DNA from 2 places in the Variovorax sp. PMC12 genome. Region 1 is predicted to be linked to the other one. Evidence: predicted binding sites of a transcription regulator. Region 1 holds the regulator's gene; the other holds the start of a gene.
What was found. The regulator sigma-54, encoded in region 1, starts transcription at its own class of promoters, with help from an activator protein. The targets are predictions, from matches to a motif close to TGGCANGNAANCTGCTTT.
Positions count from the first base shown of each region.

Region 1 (7,708 bases):
ATCTGCACATATTGGCCATCCTGACGATGGTCGTGTTCATCTCCAGCGAAGCGGCGCTGTGCCGGGTGCAGTGGCTCAACGCAGCGGTGGTGGAGCGGCTGGCCAAGGTCGACATGGTCTACGGCATCGCGGCCATCGCCGTGCTCGCCACCGGCATCGCGCGCACCTGGTGGGGCATGAAGGGCACGGCCTGGTACTGGACCAACCCGCTGCTGCACGTGAAGCTGGGGCTGTTCATCATCGTCGGCGTGCTTTCGATCTTCCCGACGCTCACCTATTTCCGCTGGCGCAAGACGCTGCGCGCCACCGGCAAGCTGCCGGACGAGGCCGACATCAGGAAGACGCGCAAGCTGGTGATGGTGCAGGCGCACCTGATCGCGCTGATTCCGCTGGTGGCGGTGTTCCTGGCGCGCGGCTTCGGCAAATAGGAAGCCGGGACGAAAAAAAGCCCGCGCGAGGCGGGCTTCTTCAGCGTTGGCGGTGAATCAGCCCTTGGCTGCGTCCGCTTCGCACTTCTTCATGAAGCTGTTCTTGGCGGCGCCGGCCAGGGCCTTGCCGTTCTTGTCCACAGCCTTGGTGGCGCAGGCGGGAGCGGCGGCGGCCTTGGCGTCCTTTTCGCACTTCTTGACGAAGCTGGCCTTGGCAGCGCCGGCCAGGGCCTTGCCGTTCTTGTCGACAGCCTTGGCGTCGCAGCTGGCGCCGGCGGCCGGCGCGGCCATGGCGGCGGGAGCGGCCGCCGGTGCGGCGGCCTTGTCTTGCGCGTAGGCGCCGAAGGAGAGACAGGCGCCCAGGGCTACCAGGGAAAGGAACTTCTTCATGGTGATATGTCCTTGCAAGGTTGGTTGTGACAGTTGCCCCGCCCCGGGGCCGACCATCGTAACGGGCCAGGTTCACGATTGGATGACCATCGTCAACAGCTCCCGGGTTTGCCCCCGGTAAAATTCGCAGATGCTATTGGTCAAACAGGAGCTGCTCGCGGCGCTCGCGAACACGCTCGAATCCCTCTCGCCCGGCGCTGGCTCCAAAGCCGCGTTCGAGTCGCCCAAGGTGGCCGCCCATGGCGATTTCGCCAGCACGGCAGCCATGCAGCTCGCCAAACCGCTAGCGCGCAAGCCGCGCGAGCTGGCCGAACAGCTCAGCGCCGCCTTGCTCGCAACCCCCGCTTTCGGCCAATGGGTCGAGGCCATCGAGATCGCCGGCCCCGGCTTCCTCAACATCCGCCTGAAGACGGCGGCCAAGCAGCAGATCGTGCGCGAGGTGCTGTCGGCCAGCGAAAGCTTCGGCCAGCAGCCCGCCACGGGCGAGAAGGTGCTGGTCGAGTTCGTCTCCGCCAACCCGACTGGCCCGCTGCACGTCGGCCACGGCCGCCAGGCCGCGCTGGGCGACGCCATCTGCAACCTGCGCGCTTCGCAGGGCGAGAGCGTGTGGCGCGAGTACTACTACAACGACGCCGGCGTGCAGATCCAGACGCTGGCCAACAGCACCCAGCTGCGCGCGCGCGGCTTCAAGCCCGGCGACGCCGAGTGGCCCAGCGGCGAAAAGGCGCCGGCCTACAACGGCGACTACATCGCCGACATCGCCGAAGACTTCAAGGCCAAGAAGACCGTCAAGTCGGAAGACCGCGAAGTCACCGCCACCGGCGACATCGAGGACATCGACGCCATCCGCGAGTTCGCCGTGGCCTACCTGCGCCGCGAACAGGACCTCGACCTGCAGGCCTTCCGCGTGCACTTCGACCAGTACTACCTGGAGTCGAGCCTCTACACCAGCGGCCGCGTCGAGGCCGCCGTGCAGAAGCTGGTGGCCGCCGGCAAGACCTACGAGCAGGACGGCGCGCTGTGGCTGAAGTCGACCGACTACGGCGACGACAAAGACCGCGTCATGAAGAAGCAGGACGGCACGTACACCTACTTCGTGCCCGACGTGGCGTACCACATCGCCAAGTGGGAACGCGGCTTCCACAAGGTCGTCAACATCCAGGGCACCGACCACCACGGCACCATCGCCCGGGTGCGCGCCGGCCTGCAGGCCGTGGGCGAGGGCATCCCCGAGGGCTACCCCGACTACGTGCTGCACACCATGGTGCGCGTGGTCAAGGGCGGCGAGGAGGTCAAGATCAGCAAGCGCGCCGGCAGCTACGTCACGCTGCGCGACCTGATCGAATGGACCAGCACCGACGCCGTGCGCTTCTTCCTGCTGAGCCGCAAGCCGGACACCGAGTACACCTTCGACGTCGACCTCGCGGTCACCAAGAACAACGACAACCCGGTGTACTACGTGCAGTACGCGCATGCGCGCATCTGCTCGGTGCTGGCGGGCTGGGGCGGCGACCGCGCCACGCTGGCGGGCGTCGACCTGTCGCCGCTGGAAAGCCCGGCGGCCCAGGCGCTGATGCTGCTGCTGGCCAAGTACCCGGCCATGCTCACCGCCGCCGCGCGCGATTTCGCCCCGCACGACGTCACTTTCTATCTGCGCGAGCTGGCCGCCAGCTACCACAGCTACTACGACGCCGAGCGCATCCTGGTGGACGACGAGAAGGTCAAGCTGGCCCGCCTGGCGCTGGTCGCCGCGACCGCGCAGGTGCTGCACAATGGCCTCGCGATTCTCGGCGTCAGTGCGCCGAGCAAGATGTGAACCACCCCACCATGAAGAAGACAACCAGACAACGCGGCAACATCGTCATCGGCCTGATCATCGGGCTGGTGCTCGGCCTGGGCGTCGCGCTGGGCATCGCGGTCTACGTGACCAAGGTGCCGATTCCTTTCGTGACCAAGACGCAGCGCGGCGGCGCCGAGCAGGACGAAGCCGAGGCTCGCAAGAACCGCGACTGGGACCCGAACGCGCCGCTCGCCGGCAAGGCTGGCGCGCCCAAGCCGGCGCCGGCCGCGGGCGGTCCGGTCAACCCCGTCACCGGCGAGCCGGCCACCACCGCCGTCACGCCTGCCACTGCGCCGGCGACCACCGCGCCGCCCGTGCCCGTGGTGGTGCCCCCCACTGCCGCCAAGCCGCGCACCGCCCCCGCGCCCGCCGAGGCCAACGCGCTGCCGCCGTCGAACGACCCGCTGGGCGACCTGGCGCGCGCCCGCTCGGGCGGCGGCTCCGGCAGCACGACCACCGCGTCGGCCGCGCCCAGCAGCAACAGCAGCGCCGCCAGCAGCAGCTCGGGCGCCGACCCGTTCATGTACTTCGTGCAGGCCGGCGCCTTCCGCACCACCGACGACGCCGAGGCCCAGCGCGCCAAGCTGTCGCTGATGGGCGTCGAGGCCAAGGTCACCGAGCGCGAGCAGGCGGGCCGCACCGTCTACCGCGTGCGGGCCGGCCCCTTCAACAAGAAGGAAGACGCCGACCGGCTCAAGGAGCGCCTGGACGGCGGCGGTCTCGATTCGGCGCTCGTGCGGGTGCAGCGCTGACGCCTCGGCGATCGATTGCCACCAATAGCCCTTAAGCTTCGCCGCGCGGTATCTGCCGCCACCATTCATCGCCTTGGGCGCGCCGCGGGCGGGGGGAACTCCCCGCCGCGTGCCGGCTCAGTCTGCCGTACCAACTGGAGAACCCTTTCAATGAAACGTCGTGACTTTTCGCTGGCCGCCACCTCGCTCGGGCTGCTGTCCCTGGCCGCCAACCCGGCCCATGCCCAGGCGCGTGCGCCCAAGGCCGGCACCGAGTACCTGGTGCTCGACAAGCGCGTGCCCGTCGACGCGCCGGCCGGCAAGGTCGAAGTGGTCGAGTTCTTCTCGTACAACTGCCCACATTGCAACGACTTCGAGCCGTCGCTCGAAGCCTGGGTCAAGTCGGCTCCCAAGGAAGTGGCGTTCCGCCGCATCCCGGTGCCTTTCGTGGGCAACGACGTCGAAGCCAAGCAGCGCCTGTACTACACGCTCGAGGCCATGGGCAAGGTCGACGAATACCAGCCGAAGGTGTTCAACGCGATCCACGCGCAGCGCCAGAACGTGAACGGCGACGCCAACATCATTGCCTGGGCCGCCGCCAACGGCCTCGACGCCGCGAAGTTCAAGGAACTGTTCACCTCGTTCGGCGTGGCCAGCAAGGCCAAGCGGGCTTCGCAGATGACCGATGCCTACAAGGTGGCTGGGGTGCCGGCGATGGCCGTGGCCGGCCGCTGGTACGTGGACGGCGAAACCGCCGGCAGCATGACCAAGGTGCTGCAGGTCGTGAACTACCTCGTGGGCGAAGCCAGGAAGGGCTGACCCGGGCTTTGCGCACCTCGTGGCGCCGCGCCTCATCCCCGGCCCGCTTCGGCGGGCTTTTTCATCTGTGCGTGCGGGTTGTCGCAATCAGCCGCATACAATGCCGAGCAAGTTTCGTGCCTCTATGACATTGCATTCTTACTCCACCACTCCCTTCCTGCGTCGCGTCGGCCGCCTGGCCGCCGCCGCGTTGCTGCTGGCCGGCCTTGCCTCGGGCGCCCTGGCCGAGACCGCCGACCGCAGCAAGCCGATGAACATCGAGTCGGATGCCATGCGCTACGACGACCTCAAGCAGACCAGCGTGTTCACGGGCAACGTGCTGGTAACAAAAGGCACGATCATCATCCGCGGCGCGCGGCTCGATGTCCGCCAGGACGCCGAGGGCTACCAGTACGGCGTGGTCACGGCGGCACCCGGCAAGCGGGCCTATTACAAGCAGAAGCGCAACGCCCCCGACGAGTGGATCGAGGGCGAGTCCGAAGTCATCGAGTACGACAGCCGTGCCGACAACGTCAAGTTCATCCGCAACGCGGAAATGCGCCGCCTGCTCGGTTCCACGCCGAACGACGTGAGCACCGGCGCCCTGATCGTCTACGACCAGAGCAACGACACCTACACGGTCAACGGTTCCACCGTGCCGCCGAACACCGCGGTCAACGCGTCGTCCCCGAGCGGCCGCGTCAAGACCATCCTGACACCCAAGGCCGCCACGGCGCCCGCGCCCGGCGCACCGGCCGGGGCCAAGCCGGCCGCGCCGGCAGCGTCCACGCCCGCGCCCGGCACGGGCCTGCGCTCGACCACCACGCTCGGTGGCGATGGAGAAACCCGCAAGTGATCGAAACCGCTGGAACCCAGGAAGCCAACGGCGCACCGGGCAGTCGCCTGGTGGCGCGCGGCCTGAAGAAGAGCTACGGCAGCCGCACGGTCGTGAAGGACGTCTCGCTCGACGTGCAGAAGGGTGAAGTCGTCGGGCTGCTCGGCCCCAACGGCGCCGGCAAGACCACCTCGTTCTACATGATCGTCGGGCTGGTGCGCGCCGACGCGGGCGAGATCACCATCGACGGCGAGCCCATCGCCCACATGCCCATCCACCGCCGCGCGCGCATGGGCCTGAGCTACCTGCCGCAGGAAGCCTCGATCTTCCGCAAGCTCACGGTGGAGGAAAACGTGCGCGCCGTGCTCGAACTGCAGCACGAGCCCGACGCGAGCGGCAAGCTCGCGCCGCTGTCCAAGCAGCACATGGAAGAGCGCCTGTCCGAACTGCTGGCCGACCTGCGCGTCGACCACCTGCGCGATTCGCCGGCGTTGGCGCTGTCGGGCGGCGAGCGACGCCGCGTCGAGATCGCACGCGCCCTGGCCACCCAGCCGCGCTTCATCCTGCTGGACGAACCCTTCGCCGGCATCGACCCGATCGCCGTCATCGAAATCCAGCGGATCATCAGCTTCCTGAAAGAGCGCGGCATCGGCGTGCTCATCACCGACCACAACGTGCGCGAAACGCTGGGCATCTGCGATCACGCGTTCATCATCAGCGACGGGCATGTGCTGGCACAAGGTACGCCCTCGGAGATCGTCGACAACGCCGAGGTACGCAGGGTGTACCTAGGCGAACACTTCCGTATGTAAGGAAGGGTCGGGTTCTCCACATGAAGCAAGGGCTGTCCCTTCGCGTCTCGCAGCACTTGGCGTTGACGCCCCAGCTGCAGCAGTCGATCAGGCTGCTCCAACTCTCCACGCTCGAACTGAGCCAGGAAGTGGAGCAGATGCTCGACGAGAACCCCTTCCTCGAGCGCACCGCGGAAGAAGCGGCGCGCGAGGAGTTCGGGCTCGACACCGCCGACGCCCCCGCTGCGCGCGATGACGGCAGTGACGGCGGCGACGGCGAGAGCGACTTCACCCCGCCGCCCGCCAGCACCTCCACCGCCTCGACCGAGACCGCCACCACCACCACGGCCGACTCCGACGGCCCCGCCGCCGAGATCGCCGAGCGCGAGCCCGACTGGGAAGGCGACGGCACCGTCGACATGGCGCCCGACGACAGCGAGTGGGGCAGCGACGCTCCCGCGCGCCAGAACAACCTGGGCGACGACGAACGCGCCGACGCCACCGAACTCGCGCGCAGCCAGGAATCGCTGCAGTCGTTCCTGCACCGCCAGGCGCTGAGCCTGCGCCTGAGCGAGAACGACAGCGCCGCGCTGCGCTTCCTGATCGAGTCGCTCAACGACGACGGCTACCTCGAAGACTCCCTGCCTGCGCTGGCCTCGGGCCTGGCCGGCGACGACAACGACCAGTTCGACGACCTGGTGCACCACTTCCAGGTGGCGCTCGGCCTGCTGCAGAGCCTGGAGCCGGTGGGCGTGGGGGCGCGCGACCTCGGCGAATGCCTGAGCATCCAGCTGCGCGCGCTGGCCGCCGAGGACGACGACGAAGACGAAGAGCAGGCACAGGTCTACAAGACCGCGATCGCCATCTGCAAGCAGCCGATGGAACTGCTCGCGCGGCGCGACTTCAAGCGCCTGGCCACGCTCACCCGCAGCAGCGAAGAGCTGGTGCGCTCGGCGCTGCAGGTCATTGCGCGGCTGGAGCCCAAGCCGGGGCGCCGTTTCGTCGACGTCGAGCGCAACATCGTCATTCCCGACGTGATCGTCACCAAGACCGGACGCGGCACCAACGTCAAGTTCCGCGTCATGCTGAATCCCGAGGTCATGCCGCGCCTGCGCGTGCACGACATCTATGCCGGCGCGCTCAAGTCGCACAAGGGCGAGGGCAGCCAGGCGCTGTCGCAGCGGCTGCAGGAGGCGCGCTGGTTCATCAAGAACATCCAGCAGCGCTTCGACACCATCCTGCGCGTGAGCAACGCCATCGTCGAGCGCCAGAAGAGCTACTTCGTGCACGGCGAGCTGGCCATGCGCCCGCTGGTGCTGCGCGAAATTGCGGACGAACTGGGCCTGCACGAATCCACCATCTCGCGCGTGACCACCGCCAAGTACATGGCCACGCCGTTCGGCACGGTCGAGCTGAAGTATTTCTTCGGCTCGGCGCTGGGCACCGAGACCGGCGGCAATGCGTCGAGCACGGCGGTGCGCGCGCTGATCAAGCAGTTCGTGAGCTCCGAGAGCATCAAGAAGCCGCTGTCGGACAGCCAGATCTCCGAGATGCTGAAGGAGCAGGGCATCGAGTGCGCGCGCCGCACCGTGGCCAAGTACCGCGAAGCCTTGCGCATTGCGCCCGCCAACCTGCGCAAGGCCCTGTAGAAAGCCTTCGATGAGCCGTCTCCCGATGTCGCGCTGGGGCCATTGGGTGATCGCTTTGCTGGCCGTGCTGCTGTTCAGCGGCTGCGCCACCCTGCCCGACGAGGCGCCGCGCCCGCCCACCAAGGCCATGGCCGTGTCGCCCGACACCGCGCTCGGCAAGCTCGCGATGGCGGCCCAGCCCGACCCCGACCTGAGCGGCTTTCGCCTGATGCCCGGCGGCGACTTCGCCTTCGCCACCCGCATCGA
Region 1 covers NZ_CP027773.1:3,535,604-3,543,311, reverse strand. The annotation lists gene C4F17_RS16405 (DUF2214 family protein) at 1-428, shown strand, start outside; gene C4F17_RS16400 (hypothetical protein) at 486-818, opposite strand; gene argS (arginine--tRNA ligase) at 949-2,634, shown strand; gene C4F17_RS16390 (SPOR domain-containing protein) at 2,646-3,410, shown strand; gene C4F17_RS16385 (thiol:disulfide interchange protein DsbA/DsbL) at 3,561-4,208, shown strand; gene lptA (lipopolysaccharide transport periplasmic protein LptA) at 4,333-5,043, shown strand; gene lptB (LPS export ABC transporter ATP-binding protein) at 5,040-5,834, shown strand; gene C4F17_RS16370 (RNA polymerase factor sigma-54) at 5,855-7,462, shown strand; gene C4F17_RS16365 (phospholipase D family protein) at 7,473-7,708, shown strand, end outside.

Region 2 (7,708 bases), 180 kb from region 1:
ATGTGGGCGTCGCGCACCACCTCTTCTTCGAGCACGGTCTGGGAGATCTGCAGCGCCACGACCGCGGCCGCCAGCAGGCCGACCGCCTCGATCACCGCTTCGGCCGTCGAGATGTCTATGCCCTGCATGACGGCGGCAAAGCCCGCGTGCCCCGCGACCGCGATCAACACCACGGCCGCCGCGGCGAACGCGAACGCCGTCAGCGCGTGGAGCGCGGCGTAGAGGGAGAGGATCGTCTTCATGGCGCATCGGGCGAGTGGGGGTGGCGCATCTTCGATGCGGCCTGGCGCCTTGTGCGTAGGCGCGCAGCCCGAGAGCCACGTCGTCAATTCAGCGCATGGATGCGGGCTTGCCTTGCACGGCAAGCCGGTCCCTTCTTCGTCGATCGGCCTTTTCATGCAGGACCTCGGGCGCAGTTCATTCCTGAAACGCATCAGGTCCTTCCATATTTTCACTAGCCAATCGCGCGCAGTTCGCTGATATTGGCCGGGTTCCGTCCTCTCCGTACCGCCTTCCTGCCTTCCTTCCTTCTCCTCCTCCCCGGAGCGCGTCCATGTCCGAAGACCACACCCCCACCTCCCAGGCGTCCGTCGCCACCGAAGTCGAACAACTGCTGCAGCGCCTGGGCGTGCCGCGCGATGCGTACACCGGCGGCACGCTGACGGTGCGCTCGCCGGTGACGGGCGAGGTGGTCGCGCAGGTGCCGCAGACCACGCCGGCCGAGGCCGCCGACGCCATCGGCCGCGCGCACGAGGCCTACAAGGCCTGGCGCAACGTGCCCGCGCCGCGCCGCGGCGAACTGGTGCGGCTGCTGGGCGAAGAGCTGCGCGCCGCCAAGCGCGAGCTCGGCCTGCTCGTCACGCTCGAGGCCGGCAAGATCCCGTCCGAAGGCGCGGGCGAAGTGCAGGAAATGATCGACATCTGCGACTTCGCGGTCGGCCTCTCGCGCCAGCTCTACGGCCTCACGCTGGCCACCGAGCGTGCCGAGCACCGCATGATGGAAACCTGGCATCCGCTGGGCGTGTGCGGCGTGATCTCGGCCTTCAACTTTCCGGTGGCCGTGTGGTCGTGGAACGCGGCGCTGGCGCTGGTGTGCGGCGACTCGGTGGTGTGGAAACCGTCCGAGAAGACGCCGCTGACCGCGCTGGCCGTGCATGCCATCGCGCAGCGCGCCATCGAGCGCTTCGGCGACGCGCCGCAAGGCCTGCTGGGCCTGCTGCTGGGCCAGCGCGACATCGGCGAGGTGCTGGTCGACGACCACCGGGTGCCGATCCTCTCGGCCACCGGCTCCACGGCCATGGGCCGCCAGGTGGGGCCGAAGCTGGCCGCGCGCTTTGCCCGCGCCATTCTCGAACTCGGCGGCAACAACGCCGCCATCGTCACGCCCTCGGCCGACCTGGACCTCACGCTGTGCGGCATCGCCTTCGCGGCCATGGGCACGGCCGGCCAGCGCTGCACCACGCTGCGCCGCCTGTTCGTGCACGACAGCGTCTACGACAAGCTGGTGCCCAAGCTCGCCAGGGTCTACGGCAACGTGCGCGTCGGCGATCCGCGCGAGGCCGGCACGCTGGTCGGCCCGCTGATCGACCGCGCGGCCTTCGACGGCATGCAGAAGGCGCTCTCCGAAAGCCGCGAGATCGGCGCCACGGTGCACGGCGGCCAGCGCGTGGAAGGCATCGGCACCCAGGACGCCTACTACGTGCGTCCCGCGCTGGTGGAGCTCAAGTCGCATGACGGCCCGGTGCTGCGCGAAACCTTCGCGCCCATCCTGTACGTGGTGCGCTACAGCTCGCTCGACGAGGCCATCGAATGGCACAACGCGGTGGGCGCGGGCCTGTCGTCGTCGATCTTCACCCTGAACGTGCGCGAGGCCGAGCGCTTCATGTCGAGCGCCGGTTCCGACTGCGGCATCGCCAACGTCAACATCGGCCCGAGCGGCGCGGAGATCGGCGGCGCCTTCGGCGGCGAGAAGGAAACCGGCGGCGGGCGCGAAGCGGGCTCCGACAGCTGGAAGGCCTACATGCGCCGCGCCACCAACACCATCAACTACTCGACCGCGCTGCCGCTCGCCCAGGGCGTCACCTTCGACATCGAAGAGTAGGGCTCTCCCCCAGGCTTCGCGCACTTCGTGTCGTTTCGCCAACCCCCTTCCGGGGGCGACATCGGCGGCCCGGCAAAGCCGGTTGCGCCATGTCTTGCGAACGGGCTGTCCGCTGCCCGGGGGCAGCCTTTGCCTTGCAGATCACAAAACCACAGGAGACAGGACCCATGAACATTCCCTTCAAGACCGCCGCGGCCGTCGCGCTGCTCGCGCTCGCGTTCGGCGCCGCCGCGCAGACCGCCACCGGCACGCTCGACAAGATCAAGGCCAGCGGCAAGGCCGTGCTCGGCGTGCGCGAAGCCTCGCCGCCCATGGCCTACATGCTGGGCGCGGGCGAGAAGTACGTGGGCTACCACGTCGAGCTGTGCGAGCGCGTGCTCAAGGACATCGCGCCGCAGGCCAGGCGGGAGTACATGGCGGTGACCGCGCAGAACACCATTGCGCTGGTGCAGAACGGCACGCTCGACATCGGCTGCGGCCCGACCACCAACAACATGGCGCGCCAGCAGCTGGTGGCCTTCGCCCTCACCACCTACGTGAGCGAAGTGCGCATGGCCACCAAGGTCGACTCGGGCATCACCACGCTCGACCAGCTTTCGGGCCGCAACGTGTCGGCCTCGACCGGCACCACCGCCGTGCAGCTGCTGCGCAAGCGCGAGCGCACGAACAACGTGTCGTACAAGACCGTGCTCGGCAAGGACCACCTCGAGAGCTTCCTGCAGCTGGAGTCGGGCCGCGCCGACGCCTTCGTGCTCGACGACAACCTGCTGGCCGGCATCATCGCCAACTCGAAGGACCCCGCCGCGTACCGCATCGTCGGCGAGGCGCTGGGCTCCGAGCCGATCGCGCTGCTGTTCCGCAAGGACGACCCGGCCTTCAAGGCGGCGGTGGACGACTCGCTGCGCCGCATGATGAAGAGCGGCGAGCTCGAGAAGATCTACACCAAGTGGTTCGTGGCCGCGATTCCGCCGAAGAACACCAGCCTGAACCTGCCCATGAGCGCCACGCTCAGGCAGCTGATGGCCGAGCCCAACGACAAGCCGCTGGAGACCTACGCCAAGTGACCACGGACATCGCAGCAACGGCCCCTGGCGTCTTCGAGCCGGCGCAGCGCGTGCGCGCCATCGGCGTCTCGGAGATCCTGCGCATCACCGACCATGCCAACGCGCTCAAGCGTGCGGGCCGCCCGGTGATCGTGCTGGGCGCGGGCGAGCCCGACTTCGACACGCCGCAGAACGTGCGCGACGCCGCGGTGCGCGCCATCGGCCGCGGCGACACGCGCTACACCGTGCTCGACGGCAGCCCGGCCATGAAGGCGGCGGTGCAGCTGAAGTTCAGGCGCGACAACGCGCTCGAATTCGCGCTCGACGAGATCAGCGTGAGCGCGGGCGCCAAGCAGGTCATCTTCAACGCGATGATGGCCAGCCTGGACCCGGGCGACGAGGTGATCCTGCCCGCGCCGTACTGGACCTCCTACGCCGACATCGTGCAGGTCTGCGGCGGCGTGCCGGTGCCGGTGGCCTGCACCGAGGCCAACGGCTTCCGGCTCGACGCCGCGCAGCTGGAAGCCGCGATCACGCCGCGCACGCGCTGGATCTTCCTGAACTCGCCGTCGAACCCGAGCGGCGCGGCCTACAGCGCGGCGCAACTCCAGCCGCTGTGCGACGTGCTGCTGAGCCATCCGCGGGTGTGGGTGCTGGCGGACGACATCTACGAGCACATCCTCTACGACGGGCTCGCGTTCGCGACGCCGGCGGTGGTGGAGCCGCGCCTGCGCGAGCGCACGCTGACGGTCAACGGCGTGTCGAAGGCCTATGCCATGACCGGCTGGCGCGTCGGCTACGGCGCGGGTCCGCGCGCGCTGGTCGCGGCCATGGCCGTGGTGCAGAGCCAGACGACATCGTGCCCGTCGTCGATCAGCCAAGCCGCGGCCATCGAGGCGCTGACCGGCCCGCAGGACATCGTGGCGGAGCGCTGCGCCGACTTCCAGGCGCGCCGCGATTTCGTGGTGGCCGCGCTCAACCGCGCGCCGGGCCTGGGCTGCCGCGTGCCGGAGGGCGCGTTCTACACCTTCGCGAGCTGCGCCGGCGTGCTCGGCAAGCGCACCCGCGGCGGCGACGTGCTGCAAAGCGACAGCGACTTCTGCCGCTACCTGCTGCAGGACTTCGAGGTGGCGGTGGTGCCGGGCAGCGTGTTCGGGCTGGCGCCGTACTTCCGCATCTCCTATGCGACGTCGATGGCGCAGCTGGAAGAGGCCTGCGCACGCATTGCCGCGGCCTGCGAAGCGCTGGAGTGAGCTGACGAGCCGGGGCCGGCTGGCGCCTCAGCGCAGCCCGCCCACATAGCGCGGCGGCGGCGTGGGCGGCTGGCCGTCGGGCTGCCGCGCCGCCAGCCTGGCCGCGCGCGCCAGCGGCTCCATCGCCTGCTCCAGCCGCGTGGCGAGCTGGTAGAGCTCCTCGTCCTTGGTGTCGGCCGCGTGCGCGCGCGTCATGCGCACGATCTCGGCGGCGTACTCGGCGTTGGTCGCCATCCACTCGGTGTCGGTCACGCGCCCGTGCTTTCGCCGCAGCGCCACGTGAAGGCGGGCGGCGAGGGCGATGCGTTCGCTTTCGGACATGGATGGCATGGTTCCTCCGTCGGTGGATCAACTCCCCAGTTGTTCCTTGTGCTGTGCAAGATCGAGGCCCAGTACTTCGCTGTCGGCCTCCACGCGCAGCCCGACCAGCACGTGCACCAGGAAAAGCACCACCGCCGTCCCCGTTGCGCTGTAGATCGCCACGCTGCCGACCGCGATCGCCTGCGTCAGCACGTCGCCGGTGGCGCCCGAGATGCGCGCGTCGGCGAACACGCCCGTGAGCAGTGCGCCCACGATGCCCCCGATGCCGTGCACGCCGAACACGTCGAGCGAGTCGTCCGCACCCAGCATGTGCTTCAGCCCGGTGGCGCCCCAGTAGCAGGCCAGGCCCGCGATGGCGCCGATGGCCAGTGCCGCCAGCGGCGTGACGAAGCCGGCCGCCGGCGTGATGGCCACCAGCCCGGCCACCAGGCCCGAGCACAGGCCCAGCAGCGAGGGGCTGCGCCGCACGATCCACTCGCCGAGCATCCAGCTCATGGCGCCGGCAGCCGCCGCGATGTGCGTCACCAGCATCGCCAGGCCGGCACGCCCGTCGGCCGCCACCGCCGAGCCCGCATTGAAGCCGAACCAGCCGACCCACAGCAGGCCCGCGCCCATCATGGTGAAAGCCAGGTTGTAGGGCTCGAAGGCCTCGCGCCCGTAGCCCTTGCGCGGACCCAGCGCATAGGCGCACACCAGCCCGGCGATGCCGGCGTTGACGTGCACCACCGAGCCGCCCGCGAAGTCGAGCGCGCCCATCTGCGCGAGCCAGCCGCCCGGCTCCCACACCCAGTGCGCGATCGGCGCATAGACCAGCACGCTCCACAGCAGCGCGAACCACAGCACCGCCGAGAAGCGCATGCGCTCGACGAAGGCGCCGAGCACCAGCGCGGTGGTGATGATCGCGAAGGTCAGCTGGAACATCGCGTAGACCGACTCCGGCACGTTGGGCGCCACGTGGCTCACCGCCACCTGGCCGGCTTCCTTCAGGTATTCGAAGCCCGAGAACCAGAAGCGGCCCGCGCCGCCGAGCCACGGCCAGCCCTCGGTGAAAGCCAGCGAGTAGCCCACGGCGAACCACGTCAGCGACACCGCCGCAGCGACCGCCACCACGGCCGCCATCGTGGCCAGCACGTTCTTGCGGCGCACCATGCCCGCGTAGAAGAGCGCGATGCCGGGCAGCGTCATCAGCAGCACCAGCGCGGTCGAGGTCATCATCCAGGCGGTGTCCGCCGCGTTGATGGAGGCTTGCGATGCCAGTGCCATGGTCGTTTCTTCTTCGAGTGTTGGGCTGTGGCCGGACGTGCACAAGTCGTGCCACATCGTTAACCAGCAGAAACACTTTGGTTTGCGAATCTACCTTCCGACTTAATGCAAAGCGGGTAATTCCTAATGCACTGGGCCGGTGCACGCCCTAAAGTCACGCCACTCGCGAACGGGCCCTGCTCGTGCTGCCGAGGGTCCGAGGAGACAGTTTCCAAGCAACTAGAAAAAAATGCTTCAAAGGCTCCGTACGAGATGCCGTGTTTGAGTTTGAAAGGCGCCGCTGGTCGGCGCCTTTTTTATGCCCGCGCGGCTTGAAGCGCCGTCGTCTCCTGCTACTTTTTTGATAGCGTTACCCCGGTGAGAGAATCCGTCCCCTATGGAAATGCTGGTGGTGACGGGCGCCTCGCTGCTCGCGGGTTTTGTCGATTCGATCGTGGGCGGAGGCGGGCTGATCCTGGTGCCGGCATTGTTTGCCGTGTTCCCGGGCGCACCACCGGCCACGCTGCTGGGCACCAACAAGAGTGCGTCGATATGGGGCACGGCCGCCGCCGCCGCGCAGTTCAGCCAGCGGGTGAAGATGCGCTGGGGCGCCCTGTGGCCGGCCGCGCTGCTCGGTTTCGTCGGCTCGATGCTGGGCGCCTGGGGCGTCACGCTGTTTCCGGGCGACTTCCTGCGCCGCGCGCTGCCGGTCATCCTGCTGGGCGTGCTGCTCTACACGCTGGCGCGCAAGGACATGGGCCGGCTGCATGCGCCGCGCTTCAGCGGCCGCGCCGAGACGCTGGCGGCCTGCACCATCGGCCTGTCGATCGGGTTCTACGACGGCTTCTTCGGCCCGGGCGCCGGCAGCTTCCTGGTGTTCCTGTTCGTGCGCTGGATGGGCTATGACTTCCTCAACGCCTCGGCCTCGGCCAAGATCATCAACACCCTGACCAACGCCGCCGCGCTGATATTGCTGGCCGCCAAGGGCCACGTCTGGTGGCACTACGGGCTGGTGATGGCGGTCGCCAACGTGGCGGGCAGCCTGCTGGGCACCCGCGTGGCGCTGAAGCACGGCGCGGGCTTCGTGCGGGTGGTGTTCATCGTGGTGGTGAGCGCGCTGATCCTCAAGACCGCCTACGACGCGTTCCTCAAATGAGAAAGGCCCGGAACCCCGGGCCTTTCTCCATTCAGGAACACCGCGGAACCGGCTCTGCCGGGCCGCAGGTGTTGCCCCCGGCAGGGGGAAGGCGCAGCGGACACGAAGTGCCGCGCAGCCTGGGGGCGAGCCTATTCCTCGACGAAGGCTTCCTCGCGCTTGGCCTTGATGGCCGGGAGCAGCACGATCCCCAGCAGCGCCACGGCAGCCACCAGCAGCCCGGCGGACAGCGGCCGCGTGACGAACACGCTCCATGCGCCGCGCGACAGCAGCAGCGCGCGCCGCAGGTTCTCTTCCATCATCGGGCCCAGGATGAAGCCCAGCAGCAGCGGCGCCGGCTCGGTGCGCAGCTTGATGAACAGGTAGCCGATGAAGCCGAAGGCCGCCACCATCCACACGTCGAAGGTGTTGTTATTGGTCGAGTACACGCCGATGGCGCAGAACAGCACGATGGCCGGGAACAGGAACTTGTAGGGCACCGTCAGCAGCTTGATCCACATGCCGATCAGCGGCAGGTTCAGGATGATCAGCATCGCGTTGCCGATCCACATCGAGGCGATCAGGCCCCAGAACAGCTCGGGGTTGCTGGTCA
Region 2 covers NZ_CP027773.1:3,716,818-3,724,525, reverse strand. The annotation lists gene C4F17_RS17200 (hypothetical protein) at 1-242, opposite strand, end outside; gene amaB (L-piperidine-6-carboxylate dehydrogenase) at 554-2,101, shown strand; gene C4F17_RS17190 (amino acid ABC transporter substrate-binding protein) at 2,269-3,165, shown strand; gene C4F17_RS17185 (pyridoxal phosphate-dependent aminotransferase) at 3,162-4,397, shown strand; gene C4F17_RS17180 (hypothetical protein) at 4,425-4,727, opposite strand; gene C4F17_RS17175 (ammonium transporter) at 4,746-5,981, opposite strand; gene C4F17_RS17170 (TSUP family transporter) at 6,358-7,116, shown strand; gene C4F17_RS17165 (tripartite tricarboxylate transporter permease) at 7,248-7,708, opposite strand, start outside.
Region 2: C4F17_RS17175 (ammonium transporter) is a predicted target of sigma-54. The motif match lies at 6,018-6,035, and genes of this name have one in related genera.